Regions from separate parts of the Pseudoalteromonas sp. 20-MNA-CIBAN-0454 genome, predicted to be linked through region 2. Evidence: predicted binding sites of a transcription regulator. Region 2 holds the regulator's gene; each other region holds the start of a gene.

What was found. The regulator ArgR, encoded in region 2, controls arginine synthesis, uptake and breakdown. The targets are predictions, from matches to a motif close to ANTGAATANNTATTCANT.
Region 1: the regulator ArgR is predicted to act here: its motif matches at 6,207-6,224, upstream of AAEZ22_RS07970 (aspartate aminotransferase family protein).
Region 3: the regulator ArgR is predicted to act here: its motif matches at 1,629-1,646, upstream of argC (N-acetyl-gamma-glutamyl-phosphate reductase).

What each region holds. Positions count from the first base shown of each region.
Region 1 is NZ_JBEOOB010000012.1:60,585-68,832, forward strand. Features, by position in the region: gene AAEZ22_RS07935 (2OG-Fe(II) oxygenase) at 1-61, opposite strand, end outside; gene AAEZ22_RS07940 (acyl-CoA thioesterase) at 95-493, shown strand; gene glpD (glycerol-3-phosphate dehydrogenase) at 506-2,011, opposite strand; gene glpK (glycerol kinase GlpK) at 2,070-3,575, opposite strand; gene AAEZ22_RS07955 (HP1242/YdcH family protein) at 3,778-4,020, opposite strand; gene AAEZ22_RS07960 (anthranilate synthase component II) at 4,292-4,873, shown strand; gene AAEZ22_RS07965 (HDOD domain-containing protein) at 4,919-6,079, shown strand; gene AAEZ22_RS07970 (aspartate aminotransferase family protein) at 6,448-7,653, shown strand; gene astA (arginine N-succinyltransferase) at 7,741-8,248, shown strand, end outside.
Region 2 is NZ_JBEOOB010000002.1:73,098-81,345, reverse strand. Features, by position in the region: gene AAEZ22_RS01410 (Fe(3+) ABC transporter substrate-binding protein) at 1-733, shown strand, start outside; gene AAEZ22_RS01405 (ABC transporter permease) at 734-2,365, shown strand; gene AAEZ22_RS01400 (ABC transporter ATP-binding protein) at 2,366-3,415, shown strand; gene AAEZ22_RS01395 (Dyp-type peroxidase) at 3,466-4,365, shown strand; gene argR (transcriptional regulator ArgR) at 4,381-4,848, opposite strand; gene mdh (malate dehydrogenase) at 5,075-6,007, shown strand; gene ispB (octaprenyl diphosphate synthase) at 6,111-7,082, opposite strand; gene rplU (50S ribosomal protein L21) at 7,505-7,816, shown strand; gene rpmA (50S ribosomal protein L27) at 7,833-8,090, shown strand.
Region 3 is NZ_JBEOOB010000005.1:106,846-115,093, reverse strand. Features, by position in the region: gene panP (pyridoxal-dependent aspartate 1-decarboxylase PanP) at 1-355, shown strand, start outside; gene argE (acetylornithine deacetylase) at 419-1,573, opposite strand; gene argC (N-acetyl-gamma-glutamyl-phosphate reductase) at 1,798-2,808, shown strand; gene argB (acetylglutamate kinase) at 2,809-3,576, shown strand; gene AAEZ22_RS03945 (ornithine carbamoyltransferase) at 3,584-4,516, shown strand; gene AAEZ22_RS03940 (argininosuccinate synthase) at 4,513-5,715, shown strand; gene argH (argininosuccinate lyase) at 5,765-7,630, shown strand; gene AAEZ22_RS03930 (hypothetical protein) at 7,904-8,107, shown strand.

The DNA.
Region 1 (8,248 bases), on a different contig from region 2:
TAAAGTTATCACAAAAGTCATTGCTGAGCGCGTTATCGTATACGCGAATAAAGTCCGTCATAGTTTACCTTTATATAATTATTATTGGATTATTATGTTTATTGAAAAAGTGATGCCGCGCTTTAGTGAAACAGATGCGCTAGGACATATTAACAATACCGTACTCCCTGTATGGTTTGAAGCTTCGCGTGCGCCTATTTTTAGGTTTTTTACCCCAGATTTAAACCCACATGACTGGAAGCTAATTATTGCCAAAGTCGAAGTGTCGTTTGTTGGTGAGTTATTTTATGGCCATGAAGTAACCATTAAAACCTCAGTAGAGCATGTAGGTACCAGCTCATTTGTATTACGCCAAGAAGCTCACCAGCAAGGTAACTGCTGTGCAGTTGGTAAAACGGTATTGGTACGTTACGATTTTGCAGCAAAAGCAAAGCAATCGCTTTCAGTATCTGAAAAATCGTCACTTAATGAGCATTTAGCCCCGGCTAGCTAGTTTGGTAAATGTTTACAGCGGTATTGAGCCATTATAATTTTGAATATACTGGCTCAGCGCTGTTATTTGCTCAGTATTAAAACGCAAACCTAACTTACTACGACGCCACAATATATCCTCGGCGCTGCTAGCCCACTCGCTATTAACTAAATAATTTACTTCAGTGGCGTATAAACCATGGCCAAAATGCTGACCTAAATCAGCTACGCTTTGGGCATCTGTAAGTAGGGTATAAGTGCCAGTACCGTAACTGCGTATAAAGCGATTTAAAATAAACTCAGGCAACCATGCATACTTTACCTGTAGTTGTTGCTTTAATACTACCTTTGATGAAAAGTCGCCACCGGGTAATGGAGTGTTTTTTGTCCATGTTTGGCCCATATGCGGATAAAAGCTGGCGAGTTCGTTTACTGCGTTTTCAGCGAGCTTGCGATAAGTGGTAATTTTCCCACCAAATACACTTAGCAGTGGTGCCTGGTTATTATTGCTCGATAATATCAGTTTGTAGTCGCGAGTAACGGCTTGTGCGTCGCATGAGTTATCATCTAGTAAGGGGCGTACACCACTAAAGGTATGCACTATGTCGTTATGAGTAAGTTGTTTTTTAAAGTAATTATTAGTAATGCCAATTAAGTAATCGACTTCTTTATCGCTAATTTTTACATCTGCTATATTGTCGCTGTATTCTTCATCTGTAGTGCCAATCAGTGAATAGTCATCTTCAAATGGGGTAACAAAAATAATACGCTGATCTTTATTTTGTAAAATATAGGCCTGCGGCTCAGTGTGAATACGCGGCACAATAATATGGCTGCCTTTAACTAAGCGAATATTATGTGGCGACGGCCCAGTAATTACCTCATCAAAAAGTGATGCAACCCAAGGGCCCGCTGCATTAACAACTCCTTTAGCAACTATAGAACATTGCTTTTTGCTACCTTGTTGCTCTAAGGTCACACTCCAATTATTGTTATTGCGAACTGCTTTAATACAGCGCGTGCGGCTTAAAATGGTTGCACCTTTTTGCTGTGCTGCTAACGCATTTAAAATAACTAACCTCGAATCATCAACCCAGCCATCAGCGTATTCAAAACCGCGGGTAATAGTATTATTCAATATACTATCGCGGGTAAATTTAATTGATTTTGAGGCGGGTAAAGTAATGCGTTTGGCAAGATGGTCGTATATAAACAACCCAATTCTAATCATCCAGTAAGGGCGTAAATGCGCTTGATGTGGCAGCCTAAAAGATAGCGGCCACATAATATGTGGGGCATTTTTTAATAACACTTCACGCTCTTTAAGTGCCTCTTTTACTAGCCTAAATTGGTAATGCTCTAAATAGCGTAGTCCACCATGAATAAGTTTACTGCTACTTGATGATGTAGCAGAGGCTAAATCATTTTGCTCACACAGTAATACTTTTAAGCCTCTACCGGCGGCGTCAGCCGCAATACCAGTGCCATTAACGCCACCGCCAATAACCAGTAAATCATATTCATTATCGAGTAATTTCACTGAATACCTCTTTATTAATTTAAGCGATGGCATATCAATAGCCAATAACACTATCGTATTAGCAGTCGTCTTTTGTTGCGTTATTTGAAAGCGTGACTTGTGCTATACAGTGCTGCCATTTTGCGTATAAGTCGTTACGTTCATCTATGCTCATGGTTGGTTCAAAACGACGGTCGCATTGCCACATAGTAGCTAATTGCTCCGTTGACTTATAAATCCCAGTTTGCAGCCCCGCTAAATAGGCAACACCCAGAGAGGTTGTTTCTGTTAGCGCTGGGCGTTCCACACTTGCGCCTAAAATATTAGCTAAAAACTGCATGGCCCAATTATTTTTTGCCATGCCACCGTCCACGCGCAAAATACTTGGACGCAGGCCATCACCTTCCATGGCTTTTTGTAAATCTTTGGTTTGATAGCCAACAGACTGCAGCGCCGCTGCTACTATAGTGCTAATGCCAGAATCACGGGTTAAACCTAAAATAGCACCACGGGCATTGGCATCCCAGTATGGGGCGCCTAAACCGGTAAACGAAGGCACTAAAAATACGCCGTGATCCAGTGGCACGTCTTTGACCATAGCCTCGCTGTCGCCGGCATGTTCAAGTAGCTTTAAGCCCTCAACAATCCATTGCATAGTGGCACCCGCCATAAAAATACTGCCCTCTATAGCGTAGGTCACTCTACCATTGAGCCTGTAAGCCACAGTAGTTAATAAGCGGTTATTAGAGGTAAGGGCTTTATCGCCCGTATTAAGCATTAAAAAGCAGCCCGTTCCGTAGGTACTTTTAGCCATGCCTTCTTTAAAGCAAGCTTGGCCAATTAATGCGGCTTGCTGATCCCCCGCCATAGCGCAAATTTTAATCGGTGCACCAAAAATTTCACTGCTGGTACTGCCAAACTCGGCTGCGCTGTCCATCACTTCTGGAAGCATAGAGTGTGGAATATTAAACTGCGTTAGTAACTCTTCATCCCAACATTGCTGATGTATATTAAATAATAGTGTACGTGAGGCGTTGGTGGCATCAGTACGGTGTACTTTGCCAGCGGTTAAATGCCACAGTAAATAACTGTCAACCGTACCAAATGCTAGCTCGCCGGCTAGCGCTTGTTGCTGTGCATCGGTAACATTATCTAAAATCCAGCGAATTTTAGTGGCTGAAAAGTACGGATCTAATAATAGCCCGGTTTTATCGCTAATTTTTTTACTGAGTTTATCGCTACGTATTTGCTCGCAATACTCGCTGGTACGGCGATCTTGCCACACAATGGCATTATAAATTGGTTGGCCAGTCTTTTTATTCCATACTAAAGTGGTTTCGCGCTGATTAGTGATACCAATGGCAATGACCTGCTCGGCTGTAACCTGGTTATTAGCCAGTACTGTTTTACAGGTACTTAGTGCGGTTTGTAAAATATCGTTAGGGTCATGCTCAACCCAGCCATTATTGGGAAAGTGCTGCGGGAATGTTTGCTGAACAGTATCAACTACCTTGGCATCTTTGGTAAATAAAATAGCCCGAGAGCTGGTAGTTCCTTGATCAATCGAGAGTATGTATTTAGACATAAGCTTAACGTTATTTATCTTAGATACAGATAGCTTGTCTGCAAGTTAAATTAATAGCAATGCTTTTTAAATATTAGGAAGGGCTGTTATAGCTATAACGCTGTAATTTATACCAAGGGTGGTGGCAGTGTATATTAAGAAGCAAGAGTAATAAGAGCCCATAAGTCAGAGGGCTCTTAAATACAATGGGTATAAATTGCGCTTAGCTGGCTTTTAACAATTGTTGATGTAGCCAATCTTTTAACACCACACGGTCATGTTTTAATTGCAGCATTTCCTCGTCATCGATAGGCGCGTCTTGCAGCTCTAAGGTACGAATTTCTTTATCAAGCGCGTTGTATTTTTTGGCTTTATCTGCAAACTCTGGATCATTGCTATTGAGTTTTTTAATGGTATTTAGGTGCTCAGGAAAGTCTTGAGTTAATGAATGATCTTCGCCTAACATAGGTACTCCTTAACGGTGCGTGTAATAAATGTGTTTTAAAAATAACACGCTTAGGGTTTAGTTAAATTCAGATTGTATGGGTATTTATGTACGCCATAATATTAGAGCTGGGGGTTGCTTGAGTATAAATCAACACATAGCCGTTATTAATTATTATTACGGAAATACTTATATATCACTATACAAAGCACTGACACTCAAAGATGCTTAAGTTAGAATACAAAATGCAACAACTCCTCGCAAACAATAACTATTTTGAGTGCTTTATTACATGCTTTTAATGATCGACAATTACGACTCGTTTACCTATAACTTGGTACAGTACTTTCAGCGTTTAGATCAAGAGGTACTGGTTAAGCGCAACGACCAAATAACGCTTAGCCAAATTAAGCAGTTAAATCCTCAACATATTGTTATATCACCCGGTCCTAAAAGCCCAAGCGAAGCGGGTATTTCGTTAAGCATTGTTGAGCAATTAAAAGGGCAGTATCCTATTTTAGGAATTTGCTTAGGGCATCAAACTATTGCCCAAGCCATAGGAGCAAAGGTGGTGCGTGCTAAAAAAGTAATGCACGGTAAAACATCGCCAATTTACCATAGCGATCAAGGAGTATTTAAAGGTTTAGCTAAGCCCTTAACGGTCTGTCGGTATCATTCTTTAATTGTTGAGGCACAGTCGCTGCCTAAAGAGTTGCAAGTAACAGCCTGGACACAAACCCAGCAAGGTGAGTTTGACGAAATTATGGGATTATTACATACAGACTTAGCACTTGAAGGTGTACAATTTCATCCGGAAGCTATTTTAACTGAGCAAGGTTTAGCGTTACTTGATAACTTTTTAACTCGCTTCTAAGCTTATAGTATTAAGTAAATATCATTACATTAAAGACAGAGAGCCATGACCGAAATAGTGCAGCAACCGCGTATTGTTAAAATGCTTAATCAACGAGCACATGATTTGCTGCTTGGTCATAACTTTGCTCATCAACAAATTGGCTTTATTCATACGCTAGAAATGGACTATGGCGAACCACTAAAGCAACGCACATTACTTGAAGTAGAGGTTGCCGCTCAGCAAAAGCGCAAGTTAAAAAGCACCGCGCATCATAAATATCGTGCAGCAGCGAGCGAGCAACTGCATAAAGCAATAGAAAAAATGATGTCTGAGCAGCTTAGCGATATAGACAGTGTTATTCAAAACACCATAGGTGTAGAGGACAGCGTATGTGCCATGTTAGATATTTTAGCCACAAAAAGCGCATCGGTTGGGCGCTTAGAGCCCTTAGTTAACGACCTAAGCTGGCTTGGCAGAGAGTTAGTTACTTTAGTTAACTTGCCTTATTATCGTAATCAGCGCAGCAAAAATACCGCAGTGAAAGTAGATAGCCCCGCTTTAGCGCTGCGTTATATTGGTCTAGATAACTTACAGCTAGTAGTACCAACTTTTGCAGTGCGCCATTGGATGCCTTATAGCACAGAGCCTTTTTCGTTACTAAAAAGGCGCTTAAAAGAAAGCGCCATGGCGAATGCTATTGCTGCACAAAAAATTGCTGAAGTTAACGAGGTTAACCCAAGCCATGCTTTTACTTTAGGGATGTTATTAAACGTGGGGCAAATAGCCTTAGTGCGTTTATATTTAAAAGTGTTTGAGCAAATTTGGCAGCGAAAAGTACAATTTGCTCGCACTACAGCGAATAAAGGCTTGCATACTGCATTGCTAGAGCTAAAACCAGACCCTTTATTTTTAACCACCTTACTGAGCGAACAGTCGTTGGCTATTAGCGCTAAAATAATTGAAAAAATGGCCTTTAAGTATTTGCCGTTTAATAGCGTAATGCAGCAACTCGTTAATGGTGTAGAAAAAGGCGATACAGCGCTGCCTTTAACGCAGGTAATGCTAAAAGCACGATGTTACTCTCAGTACTTAACGCTAAAGCAGCATCAGCTAGTTGAACCGGATGAAACGCTTAGTTGGTTTTCGTACTTTAAGTTCACCAAAAAAGAGCTAAAAGCACTCCAAGCAAGCAATTTTAATAATCTTGCTATTCAAATTGATTAAATTTGTTAATTTTTTTGCGACTATCCATTCACTTTTTATTATCTCTTTTCAATACATTTCCCCGTTTAAAGTGAGGCGCGCTCGTTGTTCAGGCGCTTTATTGGCTAAAAACGAGCTGCATAAAGCAAGCAAATAGTTATTCACTATCTATGAAATTATATCTCAAGCCCTTTATTATCAAGGGTTACATGAAAGTTTTTGAAGAGACATAATCAATGTTTTCTGAAATAATAAGCGTCTGAAAATTGAACCACACAGCCCTTTTTATGCAAATATCGCTATACTGAGTTTGCTAAAAAACACATATGCTACAGGTTACCACACAGCTATTTACGGCTTTGTGATGTACACAATTAAGAGGAAATAAAATGACAGTCAATCGCGAATTATTTGATCACGTAATGGTTCCTAACTACGCACCTTCAAGCGTAATTCCAGTTCGAGGCGAAGGCTCTCGCGTATGGGATCAACAAGGTCGAGAGTTTATCGACTTTGCTGGTGGTATTGCCGTTAACTGTCTTGGCCATTGCCACCCTGCATTAGTAGGCGCATTAAAAGAGCAAGGCGAAAAGCTTTGGCATCTATCAAATGTAATGACCAACGAGCCAGCACTACGCTTAGCTAAAAAAATGGTTGATGCAACCTTTGCCGAAAAAGTTTACTTTGCCAACTCAGGCGCAGAAGCAAACGAAGCAGCACTTAAATTAGCGCGTCGTTTTGCCCTTGATCAATTTGGCGCAGAAAAATCACAAATCATCGCATTCAACAAAGGTTTCCACGGCCGTACATTCTTTACCGTAACTGTTGGTGGCCAAGCGGCATACTCAGATGGTTTTGGTCCTAAGCCAGGCGACATTGTACATTGTGATTACAACGACCTGGCAGTATTTGAAGCCCTTATTAGCGACAAAACATGTGCCGTAATGATGGAGCCACTACAAGGTGAAGGCGGTATTGTTTCGCCAACTGACGAATTTGCACAAGGCGTTCGTGATTTATGTACTAAACATAATGCACTGCTTATTTTTGATGAAGTGCAAACAGGTGTTGGCCGTACAGGTAACTTATACGCATACCAAGGTTTAAACGTTGTTCCTGACATTTTAACTACGGCTAAAGCATTGGGCGGCGGTTTTCCTATTGGTGCTATGATCACCACAACTGAAATTGCACAACACCTTAAAGTAGGTACACATGGTTCTACTTATGGTGGTAACCCATTAGCGTGCGCCGTTGCTGAAGCAGCATTCGATACTGTAAATACCCCAGAAGTACTTGCTGGTGTAACAGCAAAAGCAGCATTATTTAACCAACTACTTACTGAAATTAATAATAAATACCACGTGTTTAGCGAAATTCGCGGCCAAGGTTTATTAATTGGTGCAGTAGTAAGCGAGCAATACAAAGGTCGTGCAAAAGAGTTTTTAGTGGCAGGTACTGAGCACGGTCTTATGTCATTAGTTGCCGGTGCTGACGTGGTTCGTTTTACACCATCATTAGTTATCCCAGAAGCCGACATTCGTGAAGGTATGGCACGCTTTGAAAAAGCAGTAGCCAGTGTTGTAAGCGCTTAACATAGCCAAACAATATCTATTAAGGGCAGACCTAGTTTGCCCTCTAATTTTAATTTACCGTTATAATATAAGGGAGTAAGCGGGTTTATGATGATCCTTCGCCCAATCCAACAAAGTGACTACCCTGCATTAGTGAAAATAGCCCACGAATCGGGTCATGGCTTTACTTCTTTACCTAATAATGAAAAGTTATTGCAAAAGAAAATAGATCATTCGGTTAGCTCATTTGCAAAAGCTGCTACCGAGCCGGGCGACGAAGGTTATTTATTTGTACTAGAGGACACCGAAACCGGTGAAGTAGTTGGCACCTCAGGTATAGAAGCCGCTGTTGGCTTAGATGATGCATTTTATCACTATCATTTAAGTAAAGTGATTCATTCTTCACGCACTCTAAACGTATATAAAGCAGTTGATATTTTAACGCTTTGTAACGATTACACCGGCGCTACAGAGCTATGTACATTATTTTTGAAAGACGCATACCGCAAAAACAGTAACGGTAAATTACTTTCAAAATCGCGTTTTATGTTTATTAAGCAGCATCAAGAGCGTTTTGCACAAACCGTCATTGCAGAAATGCGTGGTGTGTCTGACG
Region 2 (8,248 bases):
GCAAACTATTAGTAGCGAAGCAATTAATAACAATGTGCCTGCGGCATTTCGTGATGGCGACGGCCAGTGGGTGGCACTTACTAAGCGAGTACGTAATGTTTACTCGTCAAAAGAGCGTGTGGGCGCGCTACCTGAGCTGACTTATGAAGATTTGGCCGATCCAAAATATAAAGGGCAAATATGTACTCGCTCTGGTAAACATCCGTATAATTTGGGTTTAGTTGCATCCATGATTGCACACCATGGTGAAGCAGATACCAAAGTATGGCTTGAGGGGGTTAAAGCAAATTTAGCGCGTAAACCACAAGGTAACGATAGAGCGCAAGTAAAAGCAGTAAAAGAAGGTTTGTGCGATCTTGCATTTGGCAATAGTTACTATTTAGGTAAAATGCTGCAAGATGAAACCCAAAAAGAATGGGCACAAGCGGTAAATATTAACTTTCCGAACCAAATCAATCGCGGCTCGCATATAAATGTGTCGGGTGCAGTTATTACAAAATACGCTAAAAACCCTGAAAATGCCTTGAAACTCCTAGAGTATATGACCGACAATAAAGCGCAAAACATGTACGCTTCAATTAATATGGAATACCCGGTTAAGCCAGGCGTAGAATTATCAAGTTTAGTTGCATCTTGGGGAAGCTTTAAAGAAGATAGCTTACCACTTGATGAAATTAGTAAATATCGTCCGTTAGCGTTAAGGCTAATTGATGAGGTGAAATTCGATCTTTAAATGACTTATAAATTTCAGCTGTCTAAATGGCAGCTTTTTGCATGGTCGACAGGATTATTACTGTCGACCCCATTGTTTTTTCTGCTATTTGAATCTCTACAAGGTAACTCAGAGGTGTTTTCGCATCTTTGGGATACAGTGCTGTGGGATTACATTTCTAATACCGTATTACTTATTTTAGGTGTGTGTGTACTAAGCTGTGCTATTGCCTTACCACTTGGCTGGCTAACCGCTTATTGCCAGTTCCCGGGTAAAAAACAGTTTGAATGGGCGTTAATGCTGCCACTGGCTATGCCTACCTATATTATTGCCTATGTTTATACCGACTTGCTTGATTACGCAGGCCCAGTACAAAATACTCTCAGAGACTGGTTTGGGTGGCAATCGCCGGATGATTACTGGTTTTTTGATATACGCACTTTGCCCGGCGCTATTGTAATGCTTGCACTGGTGCTTTATCCCTATTTATATTTAATTTTTAAAACAGCCTTGCGTGAGCAGTCTTTTAAGTTAGTACAGGCTAGCCAGTTAATGGGGCTGTCGTCGTGGCAGAGCTTTTTTAGGGTGAGCTTAGTGTTATCGCGCGGCGCAATTGTAGCTGCGCTAGCGCTAATTAGTATGGAAACCATGGCTGACTTTGCCACAGTAAGCTACTTTGCTGTAAGCACCTTAACCACTGCCGTATACGATACTTGGTTTGGTTATTACTCGTTAACCGCTGCAGCTAAAATATCGGGCGTGATGTTATTACTATTGTTTTTAGCCTTAATGGCGGAGCGCTTTAGTCGCCGTAATCAAGCGGTGTTTGAGCGTCAGTCGGGTATAAATAGTGAAGCGCTTTATATATTAAAAGGCAAGTCGGCTTGGCTGGCAACGCTATTTTGCAGTGTGATTTTAATTGTTGCCTTTGTTATACCTATCGCTGTGTTAATAAAGTACGCGATTGTTTATTTTGATCAAGCATGGAGTAGTGAGTTTTTTAGCTATGCGTGGCAAAGTTTAAAGGTAGCTATAGTAGTAAGCGTAGTAACGCTGTTACTTAGTGTATTAGTGGTGTTTTATCAACGTATAGCCAAGCAAAATTATCCACTTATTCCGGGGCGATTAGCTAGCACCGGCTACGCTTTACCAGGAACAGTACTGGCTATTGCGGTGCTATTACCGCTTACGCTGTTAGAAAATACGGTAAACCGTGTGCTTGAGCCATACGACTTAAATATAGGCTTGTTACTCACTGGCAGTGTATTTACCATTATTTTTGCTTATGTAGTGCGTTTTTACGCAGTAGCACATGGCGCGATTGAGTCGAGCTTTTTACGCATTAGCCCCTCTCTCGACATGGCTAGCCAATCTATGGGCAAAAGCCAAGGCCATACGTTACGTTTGGTGCATTTACCCCTACTTAGACGCGGGTTGCTTACTGCGGCTTTGCTGGTGTTTATTGAATGCATGAAAGAGCTACCTACGGCTTTGTTACTTAGGCCGTTTAATTTTGAAAGCTTAGCTACGCATGTGTTTCAGTATGTGAGTGATGAGCAATTAGAGCTGGCTTCTATATCGGCATTATTTATTGTGCTGGTTGGATTTATCCCTCTGTATTTTATTAACCGTTCTATGGAGCAACGTAGTTAAATGAGTAGTTTGATTTTACAAGGCGTGAGCTATCAATATAACGGTACTAAGGTTATTCACGAGCTAAATTTAACCATAGGTAAAAACGAAATAGTGTGTTTGTTAGGTGCCAGTGGTTGTGGTAAAACCACCACCTTAAAAGCAATTGCAGGGCTAATAGAAACGCAACAAGGAAGCGTGTTTATCGATGGTAAGCTGGTGAGTAACGCCAATACATTTATCTCGCCAGAGCATCGTAATATTGGCATGATGTTTCAAGATTATGCGTTATTCCCGCATTTAACCGTGGCACATAATATTGCTTTTGGCTTAAGTAAAATGAGTAAAGAGCAAAAGCAACAGCGCGTTGATGAAATGCTTAAGCTGGTGCATTTAGTTGGCTGCGCCGACAGGTATCCGCATCAGTTATCGGGTGGGCAACAACAGCGCGTGGCGATTGCGCGTGCACTTGCTTACAAACCAAGTTTACTATTACTTGATGAGCCGTTTTCGAATATAGACACTCAAGTACGCTTTGAATTAATTGCCGATATTCGCCGCATAATTAAAACTCAACAAGTGTCGGCAGTATTTGTTACCCACTCAAAGGAAGAGGCTTTTGCATTTGCAGACACGCTGGCTATTATGCACCAGGGGAAAATAGCTCAACAGGGCACCCCAGAACAGCTTTTTGCTAAACCAAGCTCAAAGGAGGTTGCAGAGTTTCTGGGTCAGGGCATATACTTAAGCGCAGAAGTGTTAACAGCAACTGAATATAAAACCGCTTTTGGCCTAGTTGAGTCGGTTATTGCGCACCAGCATCAGGCTAATATAGGAAAAATATATGTGCGTCCTCATCAAATAGAGCTAATGAGCGACAATAAAAAAGATAGCCATAGTGAACGCGCCACCATATTAAGCAGTCGTTTTATTGGTTCGGCTTATGTTTACACTGTAGTTATTGCACAACAAGAAATAGAAGTTGCAGCGCAATATGGCCAGTCATTTGTTCAAAATGAGCAGGCTATAATAAAAATAAAACCCCACACGGTGAATTTTTTCGAATCATAAATTAATTTGTTATTCGCTGTGTTTATCTATTTATAAGCTAAGGAATAACAATGGCACAAGCGCAATCAGGGATTTGTGCTGAAGCAAACTTACACGGTTTGCATTTATTTTTTAATGTGTTTGATGGCCAAGATGAGTCATTACGTACAAAGCTCAAGCAAGTAAGCGCTATTGAGGAAGAGTTTAGCGATCAGTTTTCTGAATCTATGCTTTCTTGTATGGTGGCTATTGGTGCACAGTATTGGCCGCATATTTTGCCAGAGTATATCCCCAGTGAACTACAAAGCTTTCCTAATATAAATCATAATGAACACGCAATGAGCGTGCAGCCGTGTGATTTGTTTGTGCAAATACGTTCAGACCGCGAAGACGTCAATCATTTATTTGCACTGCAAATTTTAAAGTTATTTGCACCAGACGTAGAGCTGGTGGAACAAATTCGTAATTTTAGATTTTTAGATGGTCGCGATTTCAATGGTTTTATTTATGGTGGCAAAATGCCGCATGGCCGACAAAAGCGGGCAACGGCGTTAATAAATAAACCAGGTAGCTTTGAGGATCAAGGCAGTTATATTCATGTGCAACGTTATAAGCACGATCTAAGCGTATGGCAGCATCTATCGCTAGATGAGCAAGAGCAAATAATAGGCCGCACTCGCTTAGACAACACTCTTATAGCCCCAGCGCTTGAAACCAGCCATGCACAACGCAGTGGATTAAAAGATGAGCAAGGCCAGCCAATATTACTTAATCAAGGCATGCCTTATGGCGATGTTTACGAGCAAGGAATGCTGTCAATTACTTGCTCGGCCAGTGGAACCGCATTTGAACAGGTATTAAAAAGTCGTTTAGGTGAGGGGGAGTGCTATGATCATTGGCTTGATTTTACTCAAGCCGATATGGGGTCTGCGTTTTTTGCACCGTCAGTTGGGTTTTTAAAACAGTTATAACGCATGTTTTAAATACTAAACCGTATCAAATAAAATACGTACCCGCTCTAGGGTTAAGTCTATTTCAGATATTTTAGCTGGGGCAATAAAAATAGTGTCGTCGCCAGCTATAGTACCTAACACGCCATCGGCTTTACCTAATGAGTCAAGTAAACGCGCAATAAGCTGAGCCGCGCCTGGACTGGTACGGATAATAATCATCATTTCGTTATGCATTATATCAATAACAAGCTGGCGCAGCGGGCTTTTTGCTGTGGGTACGCCCATTTCTGCTGGCAAGCAATACACCATTTCTTGTTTGGCATTGCGCGTTCGTACCGCGCCAAACTTACTAAGCATGCGCGACACTTTACTTTGGCTTATATTGTCAAAACCTTGCTCTTTTAACGAATCTACTATATCGCCTTGAGAACCAAAGTTTTCTTCTTTTAAAAGCGCTTTAAATGCTTTTACTAACGCTTCCTGTTTGTCTTGTGGTTGCATAGTTTTTATTTGCTTTTTATTATCCATGCCGCAAATTCTACACAAAAACGAATAATTATGCAGCAGTTGTTTATTTAACTTGCCAGTTTACTGTATTCAGGCCAAATGTTTTTACAACTATGGTCTAAAATATTACGAAAATAGGCAGGATAAATTTGTTTTTAGTCGCTAATTTCTTTATCTTAGAGCCATAAATATTTCCTACCTCAAATCACGGAGAATTCCAATGAAAGTTGCTGTATTAGGTGCTGCAGGCGGTATCGGTCAAGCGTTGTCTTTATTATTAAAAACAGGCTTACCAGCTGGTTCTGAATTATCACTATATGATGTTGCACCAGTAGTTCCAGGTGTTGCGGTTGATCTATCTCATATCCCTACAGCGGTTAAAGTAGCTGGCTTTGGCGCTGATGCGTTAAATGAAGCGCTTAAAGATGCTGATATCGTACTTATTCCTGCTGGCATGCCACGTAAGCCAGGTATGGATCGTGCAGATTTATTTAATGTAAATGCTGGCATCATCAAAACGTTAGCAGAAGGCATAGTTGCAAGTTGTCCTAAAGCGTTAGTAGGTATTATTACTAACCCAGTAAACGGCACTGTACCAATTGTTGCTGAAGTATTTAAAAAAGCTGGTACTTACGACGCTAAACGCGTATTCGGTATTACTACGCTTGACGTTATTCGTTCAGAAGCATTTGTTGCTGAACTTAAAGGCGTAGACGTAGCAACTGTTAAAGTTCCTGTAATCGGTGGCCACTCAGGTACTACTATTTTACCTCTACTTTCTCAAGTTGAAGGCGTGAGCTTTACAGATGAAGAAGTTGCAGCACTTACTCCACGTATCCAAAATGCGGGTACTGAAGTTGTAAATGCTAAAGCGGGTGGCGGTTCTGCTACTTTATCAATGGGTGCAGCTGCAGCTCGTTTTTGTATGTCTTTAGTTAAAGGCCTACAAGGTGAAGACGTTGTAGATTACGCGTACGTTGCTGTTGAAAATGGCGATGCGGAGTACTTTGCACACCCAGTACGTTTAGGTAAAAACGGCGTAGAAGAAATTCTTTCTTACGGCGAACTAAGCGCATTTGAAACAAAAGCAAAAAATGACATGCTTGAAACACTGAAAAAAGACATCAAAGAAGGTGTTGATTTCATGGCGTAATAGCCAAAATCAAGCAACAAAAAAGCCTGCGTTTGCAGGCTTTTTTATTGCTCGGAATTTAATTAACCTGCACCCAGGTTAGCTACACATAAAGGCAGTAAAGTTAGTGATCGCGATCAACTGCAATACGGGCAAGGCTCACAAGTGCTTGTTTATATTCAGACTCAGCTAAAAAGTCTAAGCAAGCAATGGCTTTGTCGGCTTCAAGTTCGGCCTTTTGCATCGTAAATTCAAGCGCATTGGTTTGTTTAAGTGCCGCTAAAATTTCTTCAAGATGATCCATGCCATTACTGTGCTCTATAGCGTCACGGATCAGCTGTGTTTGCTGCTCATTACCATGTTGCATTGCATAAATAAGCGGCAGAGTTGGTTTCCCTTCGGCTAAATCATCACCAATATTTTTACCTAATTGATCTGCATCTGCGTTGTAATCAAGTACGTCATCAACGAGCTGAAACGCAGTACCTAAATGCATGCCGTATAGGTTAAGCGCATCAAGCGTGGCTTGGTTTTGCTCAGTAATAATGGCCGCAAGGCCTGTAGCGGCTTCAAATAGCTTAGCGGTTTTAGAGTAAATAACCTGCATATAGCTGGCTTCAGTGGTGTCGGGGTCATTACAGTTCATTAACTGTAATACTTCACCTTCAGCAATAATGTTAGTTGCATCTGCAAGCACTTGCATTACCTGCATTTTACCAAGGCCAACCATGAGCTGAAATGAACGAGTGTAAATAAAGTCGCCCACTAATACGCTGGCAGCATTACCAAACTCAGCATTTGCTGTAGGCGTGCCTCGGCGTAAGTTAGATTCGTCAACAACATCATCATGTAATAGTGTTGCGGTATGAATAAACTCAACAATAGTTGCAAGTGTAATATGATCTTTACCCTGATAACCCAATGCTCTGGCCGCTAGTATTGCCAACATTGGGCGCACGCGCTTGCCGCCACTGTTTACAATATACAAGCCAAGTTGGTTAACTAACGCCACATCTGAGCGCATTTGCGCATGTATAAGTTGATTGACGTCATTCATATCGTTTTCGATTAACGCCTGGATAGCTTTTATATCCATTGATCTCCGAGCCAATTTTTATGTGTGAACGGCGCAGATTGTACAACAAAAAAAGCACTAGCTCGATATTTTGTGACGATTCCCTGAAAAAACACGGTTAACATCGCTAATTAGCACTTAAATACGAGAGATAGCTGATTGATTAGTGTACAAAGTGTGCTGTAATTTATGTTTATTTATTATCCGTTGTAGTGTGTGTTTAGCTAAGGCAAATTATTTTCACTAATCGTGAAAAAGCGCTTGGCAAAAGGGCTATTTAATATAAAATAGGGGAAATATTGAATTGCTCTCAATGCAGCTACTTTTTATTCATTTTAATTACAAAATAGGCTTGCTAGTTATTACGCCGTAGCGTAAACTTCGCGCCCTATCGAAGAATATTTTAGTTGCGTCGATTTGAGGGCGCACAGACGGAGTTAATTATGTACGCGGTTTTCCAAAGTGGTGGTAAACAGCATCGTGTGACTGAAGGTCAAACGATTCGTCTTGAAAAATTAGACGTTGAAACTGGTGCAGCAGTAGAATTTGATTCAGTACTTTTAGTTGCTGATGGTGAGAAAATCGAGATTGGTGTACCGTTCGTAAACGGTGGTAAGATAACAGCTGAGGTTGTTTCACATGGTCGCGGTGAGAAGATTAAGGTTGTTAAATTTAGACGCCGTAAGCATTCTCGTAAGCAAATGGGCCATCGTCAATGGTTCACAGAAGTTAAAATCACTGGCATTAGCGCTTAATTAGAGGTACTTAGAAATGGCACATAAAAAAGCAGCTGGTAGTACTCGTAACGGTCGCGATTCAGAAAGCAAACGCCTAGGTGTTAAGCGTTTTGGTGGCGAATCAGTTCTAGCGGGTAGCATCATTGTTCGTCAGCGTGGAACTCGTTTCCACCCTGGTACAAACGTAGGTATCGGTAAAGACCACACTATCTTCGCAAAAGCAGATGGTAAAGTTCAGTTTGAACAAAAAGGTCCTTTAAACCGTAAATACGTAACTATCGTAACTGAGTAATCAGTAAGATAGTTAAAAAACCCCGCCTTTGCGGGGTTTTTTGTTTTCATTATTTTACAATATATACCCAAGCCTGCAATTATACCTATGGGTTTAAGTAGCGGGCTCTTTAACGAAGTTATAGAGCGATCTAATTCGTAAAATGGTTCAAATATTTA
Region 3 (8,248 bases), on a different contig from region 2:
AGATTTTGAGCTGATCTCAGAGCCAGAGCTGTGCTTATTAACGTATCGTTATGTGCCTAAGCAAATAAAGCAGGCAATTGCAGATGCTGATCCACAAACACGGATTGATATTTTTGCCTCACTTAACCGCTTTACTGCAAGTATGCAAAAACGGCAACGTGAATCAGGGCGATCATTTGTATCACGTACGCGTTTAACGCCTACTCAATACGATAATCAGCCCACCGTGGTATTTAGGGTAGTACTTGCTAATCCACTTACATCAGGCGTTATTTTAAAAGAAATTTTAGCAGAACAAAAAGAGTTGGCTAAAACAGATCCGGTATTTAAAAAGTATTTAAGCAAGTATATGTAATTAAAATATTAGCTTAAATAAAAAAGACGCTATTTAGCGTCTTTTTTATTTTTATAATCGCAATTAAGAAAAGCTAAAACAACTCGCTTTAATTATATTAGTGATAATTTGCTGTGAAGGCTTAATTTTTTCCATTGCTAAAAATTCATCAGGTTGGTGCGCTTGGTTTATAGAGCCGGGGCCCATTACTATGGTTTCACAACCAAGCTGTTGAATAAATGGCGCTTCAGTACAGTAGTTTACTGCCACCGCTTTTTGCCCCGCTATTTTTTCGGCTAGTTTAACCAAAGCGCTATCGGTGTTACCAGTAAATGCAGGAATTGGTTCGTGTAAATCAATTACGCTTACGGCATTAGGGTATTGCTGGTTTATTTCGTGAGTTGCATCAAGTACTAACATTTGCAGCTCTTGCACGCTTAAGCCCGGTAATGGGCGCATATCTATATGCATTTCGCAGCAACCACAAATTCTGTTCGCGTTGTCGCCGCCATGAATATTACCAAAATTTAAGGTTGGATAGGGTATTTCAAAGTGTTCTATTGAATATTTATGCTTTAACTGTTCTTTTAAGATCAGTAGTTTTGTAATCACTTTGTGCATTACTTCGATGGCGTTAACACCACGTTCGGGATCTGAGCTATGGCCTGAGCGTCCGACTACTCTAATTGCGGTACTCATATGCCCTTTATGTGTAAATACTGGAGTCATATCAGTGGGTTCGCCAATTATACAGCGATCTGGTTTTAAATTTGGATGTTTACAAATTTGTTGAGCACCGGCCATTGTTGTTTCTTCATCGGCGGTGGCTAAGATCAAAATAGGCTGAGTTTGCTGCTTTTCATCAAGTTCACTAATAGCTTGCAGTACAAAAGCAAAAAAGCCTTTCATATCAATACTGCCTAAGCCATATAGTTTATTGTTGTGCTCGGTTAATTTAAATGGATTATGATTCCAGCGGCTATCGTCAAATGGCACTGTATCGGTATGGCCAGCGAGCATTAATCCACCATCGCCTTTACCGCGTTTAGCTAATAAATTATAGCGACCTTTGCCGCCTTCTAATTCGATTATTTCACAGCTAAAGCCTAAGCTTTCACACCATTGTGCCAGTAATTCAATAACATTTTTATTACTCATACACAGGCTATCTTCAATGGCACTAATAGAAGGCGCTGCAATTAATTGTTGGTACATAGAAATAAATGAAGGCAAAGACATAAAAAATCCAAAATAAGTAATCAATTTAATTGCATAACAATATAAAAGTATTTATGATGAATATCAATTCACTTTTTAAGCATAAATATTTTAAAAGTAGCGCCATGAAAATAATACGACGATAATCAACATTCATTAATTAATTAAAGTCTTAATTAGCCCCAGAGCTAGTTTAAGCGAACAACATGGATAAGTAGTAACTAATTTTAAATAACGAGTAAACAATGAATGTAGTGATTATTGGCGCAAGCGGTTATAGCGGCGCAGAACTAGCAAGTTTAGTTGCTAAGCACCCTAAACTAATTTTAACTGGCTGTTATGTATCGCAAGGTAGCTTAGATAAAAATAAATTGCTGAGTGATTTATACCCCGAACACTTAGGGCTACTCGATCAGCCTTTACTGCCTCTTAGTGAATCTGCTTTTAGCGATATTGAAAACAGCGCCGATTACGTGTGTTTATGTACCGATCATAAAGTAAGCGTAGATTTAGCGCCGCGTTTTTTAGCCATGGGTAAAAAGGTATTTGATTTATCTGGCGGGTATCGCCTTGCGAGCAATGACGACTACGTTACTTATTATGGCTTTGAGCACCAACATCCAGAGTTATTAAATCAAGCTGCTTATGGTTTAGCTGAGTGGAATAGCGATGCTATTGCCGCGGCGCAATTAGTAGCCGTAGCGGGTTGTTATCCTACGGCTGCGCTTAATGCACTTAAGCCTTTGCAGCAGGCCGATTTATTAACTGAGCAAACAATTATAATTAATGCGGTATCGGGTGTAACCGGCGCAGGGCGTAAAGCTAGTATTGGTACCCATTTTTGCGAAGTGTCGCTTGCCCCTTATGGTTTATTTAATCATCGTCATGGCCCTGAAATAGAGCAACACCTTGGTCACAATGTTTTATTTACCCCCCATTTAGGTAATTTCCCGCGTGGTATTTTAGAAACTATTTATGTGCAATTAAAGCCTAATGTCACCATTGAGCAAGTAACACAAGCGTACCAAGTACTTGCCGATGAGCCGTTAATTCGTTTACTGGGCGATAAAATCCCCTCAATTAAAGGCGTAGCTAAACAGCCATATGTAGATATTGGCTGGCAGCAACAAGGCACACAGTTAATTGTTATAGCTGCCATTGATAATTTATTAAAAGGCGCTGCAGGACAAGCTTTGCAGTGTATTAATTTATCAATGGGATTGGCGCATACCACAGGCTTAAAAGGATCGTTTTAAATGAGTAAAAAAACCTGGGTAATTAAACTTGGCGGCGCTGTACTTAATACAGAAAACGCGGCTAAAGCATTATTTTCAGTACTTAATGAGCAGCACAACGCGCAGTTTGTCATTGTGCATGGCGGAGGCGCGCTTGTAGACACTTGGCTTAAAGACGCTGGTTTTGCCAGTGCAAAGCATCAAGGTTTACGTATTAGCCCTAAAGAGCAAATGCCGTACATAGTGGGTGCGCTTGCAGGTTGTGCTAATAAACAATTAATGAGTGCGGCAATTAATGCTGGCCATAAACCAGTTGGTTTAAGTTTGTATGAAGCTGGTGTTACTGCCACGCAAAAACTAAAAGCATTATGTTTAGTGGGTAAATGTACCAGTAACGATGATTCGATTATTAACGATTTACTAAAAATTGGCCGTATGCCAATTGTCAGCTCAATTGGTTTTGACTTGCAAGGGCTTTGGTACAACGTTAATGCTGACGAAGCCGCCGCTGCAATTGCCAACAACTTAAACGCAGAACTAATATTTATGACCGATGTTGAAGCAGTGCTTGATGCAAATAAGCAGCCTTTACATCAACTAGATACAAAACACATTGATACTTTAATAAATGAAGGAGTAATTGTGGGCGGGATGGAGGTCAAAGTTAAGACCAGTCTTCACGCTGCCCAACACTTACGACGCGGTGTGTATATTTCCAGCTGGCAAAAGCCAGAAAACTTAACAGCTTTGCTGCAAGGCAAGCATGTCGGAACTAAAATTACACCATAGGTTTATTATGTTTGAGAATTTTTTAACGGGTTTAGAATTAGACCAACAAGGCGCACTTAACTTATTAAAGCTAGCGCAAGATATTAAAGCAAACCCTAAAAAATACAGCCAAGTATTGGCTGGTAAGTCAGTGGTTACTTTATTTGAAAAACAAAGCTTACGTACACGTTTATCGTTTGATATTGGTATAAATCGCTTAGGCGGCCATGCCGTGTATTTAGATCAACAAAATGGCGCGATGGGTGCACGTGAGTCAGTAAAAGATTTTGCTCTTAATATTTCTACCTGGGCAGATGGTATTGTAGCGCGCGTAAATCAGCACAGTACATTAACCACATTAGCGCAGTATTCATCGGTGCCAGTAGTTAATAGCTTGTGTGATTTATATCATCCTTGCCAAGCACTTGCTGATTTTTTAACACTACAAGAAGTGCATGGCGATGTGAGTCAATTAAAGTTAGCTTATTTAGGTGAGGGCAACAACGTAACGCATTCATTAATGTTGCTTGCTGCAACATTAGGTACAGACTTTGTTGCCGTTACGCCTAAAGGATGTTCTCCAGATTCACAAGTTCTGAAAAAAGCGGAACAAATAGCAGCAATGAATGGTGCATCAGTAATGGTGAGCGACAGAGTAGAAGCTGCTGTTGGTGCAAACGCAGTATACGCCGACACTTGGGTATCAATGGGCGACACCACACCACTTGAGTTAGTAAAAGAAAAATACATGCCTTATCAATTAAATAAAGCATTATTAGAGCAAACCGGTGCAACAACAGTGTTACATTGCCAACCGGCACACCGTGAGTTCGAAATTACCTCTGAGGTAATGGACGGTCCAGCGTCAAAAATTATACAACAAGCCGAGAATCGTATGCATGCGCAAAACGCTCTGCTAGTTACATTATTAAATCCAAATTTTGTTAAGGAACACCTATGAGTTCATTTAAAAAAGTCGTTTTAGCCTATTCAGGTGGACTTGATACGTCGGCCATTGTGCCATGGTTAAAAGAGAATTACGGCTGTGAAGTTATTGCCTTTGTGGCCGATGTTGGCCAAGGTGCAGAGGAACTTGAAGGCGTAGAAGCTAAAGCTATCGCATCGGGTGCTTCTGAGTGTTATGTAGTTGACTTAAAAGACGAAATGGTAAGTGATTACATTTACCCTACGCTTAAAACAGGCTCAATTTACGAAGGTACTTATTTATTAGGTACGTCTATGGCGCGCCCAATTATTGCTAAAGCACAGGTAGAAATTGCGCGTAAAGTGGGTGCAGATGCACTTTCTCATGGTTGTACAGGTAAAGGTAACGACCAAGTACGTTTTGAATCGTGTTTTGCAGCGCTTGCGCCTGATTTACAAGTAATTGCGCCATGGCGTGAATGGGATTTATCAAGCCGTGAGTCATTACTAGATTACTTAGCTGAGCGCGATATTCCATGCTCTGCATCGGCTACAAAAATTTATAGCCGTGATGCAAACGCATGGCATATTTCGCACGAAGGCGGCGAACTTGAAGATCCATGGTGCCAACCAAGTGAAAAAGTGTGGACCTGGACAAACTCTCCAGAGCAAGCGCCAGATAAAGCTGAACTAGTAACACTAAATGTAGTTGAAGGTGAAGTTGTTGCAGTAAATGGTGAGCAGCTTAAACCTTATGATTGTTTAGTTAAATTAAACGATATTGCATCGCCTCATGGTGTTGGTCGTGTTGATATTGTAGAAAACCGATTAGTGGGTATGAAATCGCGCGGTTGTTACGAAACCCCAGGTGGCACCGTAATGATGGCGGCACTGCAAGCCATTGACGAACTGGTGCTTGATAAAGCAAGCCGTAAGTGGAAAGAAGTACTAGGCGGCGAATTTGCACATTTAGTGTATGACGGTCGTTGGTTTACACCACTTAAAGACTCTATTTTAGCTGGTGCTGAAGCACTTTCTAAAGATGCAACAGGTGAAGTTGTGCTTAAGCTATATAAAGGCCAAGTTACAGCAGTGCAAAAGCAGTCGCCACACAGTTTATACAGCGAAGCGTTTGCTACCTTTGGTGAAGATGATGTGTACGACCAATCACACGCAGAGGGCTTTATTCGTTTATTCTCGCTTTCAAGCAGAATAAAAGCATTAGCTAAAAAGTAATTTTTACGCCCCTTGTTAAAAGGGGCAATATCGGGTTTGGAGAGATTTCATGGCATTATGGGGCGGGCGTTTTTCTACGGGTCCAGACGAGGCGTTTAAGCAATTTAACGACTCTCTTCCTTTCGATTATCAATTAGCAGAGCAAGATATAATAGGCTCTGTTGCATGGGCTGGTGCACTTGAGCAAGTTAATGTGTTATCAAGTGACGAGCACCAAGAATTAGTTGCAGCATTGTACCAACTGCTTGAAGAAGTAAAAGCAGATCCACAAGCGGTAGCAACTTCAGGCGCAGAAGATATTCATTCTCATGTTGAAGCTGCGTTAATCGAAAAAGTAGGTGATTTAGCTAAAAAATTACATACAGGGCGCAGCCGTAATGACCAAGTAGCCACCGATTTTAGATTGTGGTGTCGCGATACTGCTGATCATATTTTAAAAGCCATTGCCCAGTTAAAGGGTGAGTTTGTTGCATTAGCAGAGCGTGAGCTTGGGACTATTTTACCAGGTTATACGCATTTACAACGTGCACAACCGGTATTGTTTAGTCACTGGTGTATGGCTTACGTAGAAATGCTAGAGCGTGATGAAAGCCGCCTGCAAGATGCTAAAGCGCGGATGAACTTTTGCCCACTGGGCAGTGGTGCATTAGCGGGTACGGCTTATCCAATTGATCGTCAAGCATTAGCACAGGGTTTAGGCTTTACAGGAGCGACTAAAAATAGCCTTGATGGCGTATCTGATCGTGATTTTGTAGTAGAGCTATTAAGTTGTGCGTCTATTTCGATGATTCACTTATCGCGTATGTCAGAAGATCTTATTTTTTATAACTCAGGCGAAGCCGGATTTATAGAGCTTGCGGATAATGTGACATCGGGCTCATCGTTGATGCCACAAAAAAAGAACCCTGATGCACTGGAACTAATTCGTGGTAAAACTGGACGCGTTTTTGGTGCATTTAGCGCCATGATGATGACCCTAAAGGCACTGCCACTTGCTTATAATAAAGATATGCAAGAAGACAAAGAAGGCATATTTGACGCTATGCCAACGTGGCTTGCCTGTATTCATATGGCACAAGCGTGTATTAAAGGTATTAAAGTAAAAGGCGAACGTACACTTGCAGCGGCAAAAGGTGGCCATGCAAATGCAACTGAGCTTGCAGATTACTTGGTAGCTAAGGGCGTACCTTTTAGAGAAGGGCATCATATTGTGGGTGTACTGGTACAATTGGCCATTAGTGAAGGTAAAACGCTTGAAGACTTATCGCTTGAGCAATATAAATCGGTAAGTGACGTATTTGCAGATGATGTTTATCCGGTACTAGAAATTGACGCCTGCATTAAAGCGCGTCAAGCACTTGGCGGGACATCAATTGAGCAAGTAACCAGCGCTATTAAAGCTGCGAAAAAAAAACAGCAAATAACGGTTCGTGATGCTAATTTAGACGATGTCGAATCGATTGCTAAGTTAGTTCAACATTGGGCTACGGTAGGCGAAAACCTACCACGGGCTAAAAGTGATATGGTGCACTCAATTAACGAATTTGCTGTAACCGAAATTAACGGCAAAGTATCGGGGTGTGCCTCACTATACATTTACGACACAGGTTTGGCGGAAATACGTTCTTTGGGTATAGACCCACAAAGCGCAGTGTCAGGACAAGGGCGGCAGTTAGTTGAACATTTATTAGCGAAAGCCAAAAAATTGGCGTTAAATAGAGTAATAGTGCTAACCCGAGTCCCAGATTTTTTTGAAAAACAGCGTTTTAGCTTTTGTACCAAAGAAAGCTTGCCAGAAAAAGTAATGAAAGATTGTGAGCTTTGTTTACGTAAAGAAAACTGCGATGAAGTCGCAATGGAATATATTTTAAAGCTAAGTAATAAAGCGGAGATCCCGTGTAAATTCGTGGCTTAAACTCCCTAGATGTAAAAAACGTACGGGTTACCCTCGTGCGTTTTTTTATGGGTGAAAAACACTAATTTAAGTTATAAATATAAAGTTTTATGATTATTTTAAGGTATTAATTAAAAGTTGGCACAGTGGTTGCTTTTGTTATAAGTGTAAAATGCAGTAACAGCTTAGATAAAAACGTTGCTACTAAATATAAGGTCAATTTAATTACCCTCTTTAAAAGGTGTAATACAAGATTTCGCCAACAATACAAAAACACTTACAAGGAATAATCACATGCAAGTTTCAGCTAACAGCCAACTACAAATGCAAGCATACAATAAAACGCAACAATTAAAGCCAGCAATGGAACAAACTGCTAGCCCTAAAACCCTGCAATCTGATACAGTAAGCTTCTCTCAAGAGGGGTTAGCAGCCGCTGGTGGCGTAGACCTGCATCGTGGTGGTGTTGTTATTCTTCCACCGGTGAAGCCTAAGTGATTTTGTAAAGGTGAAAAATGTTTTTGACTGAGTTTTTTGGTTTTTTTTCGTTGTCAGCCCTGGTTATGTGGGGGTTTTTGATGGCATTTTTTTTTAATATATTTATTTATTTTCTAGATATAAAAAGAAATACGACCCTAT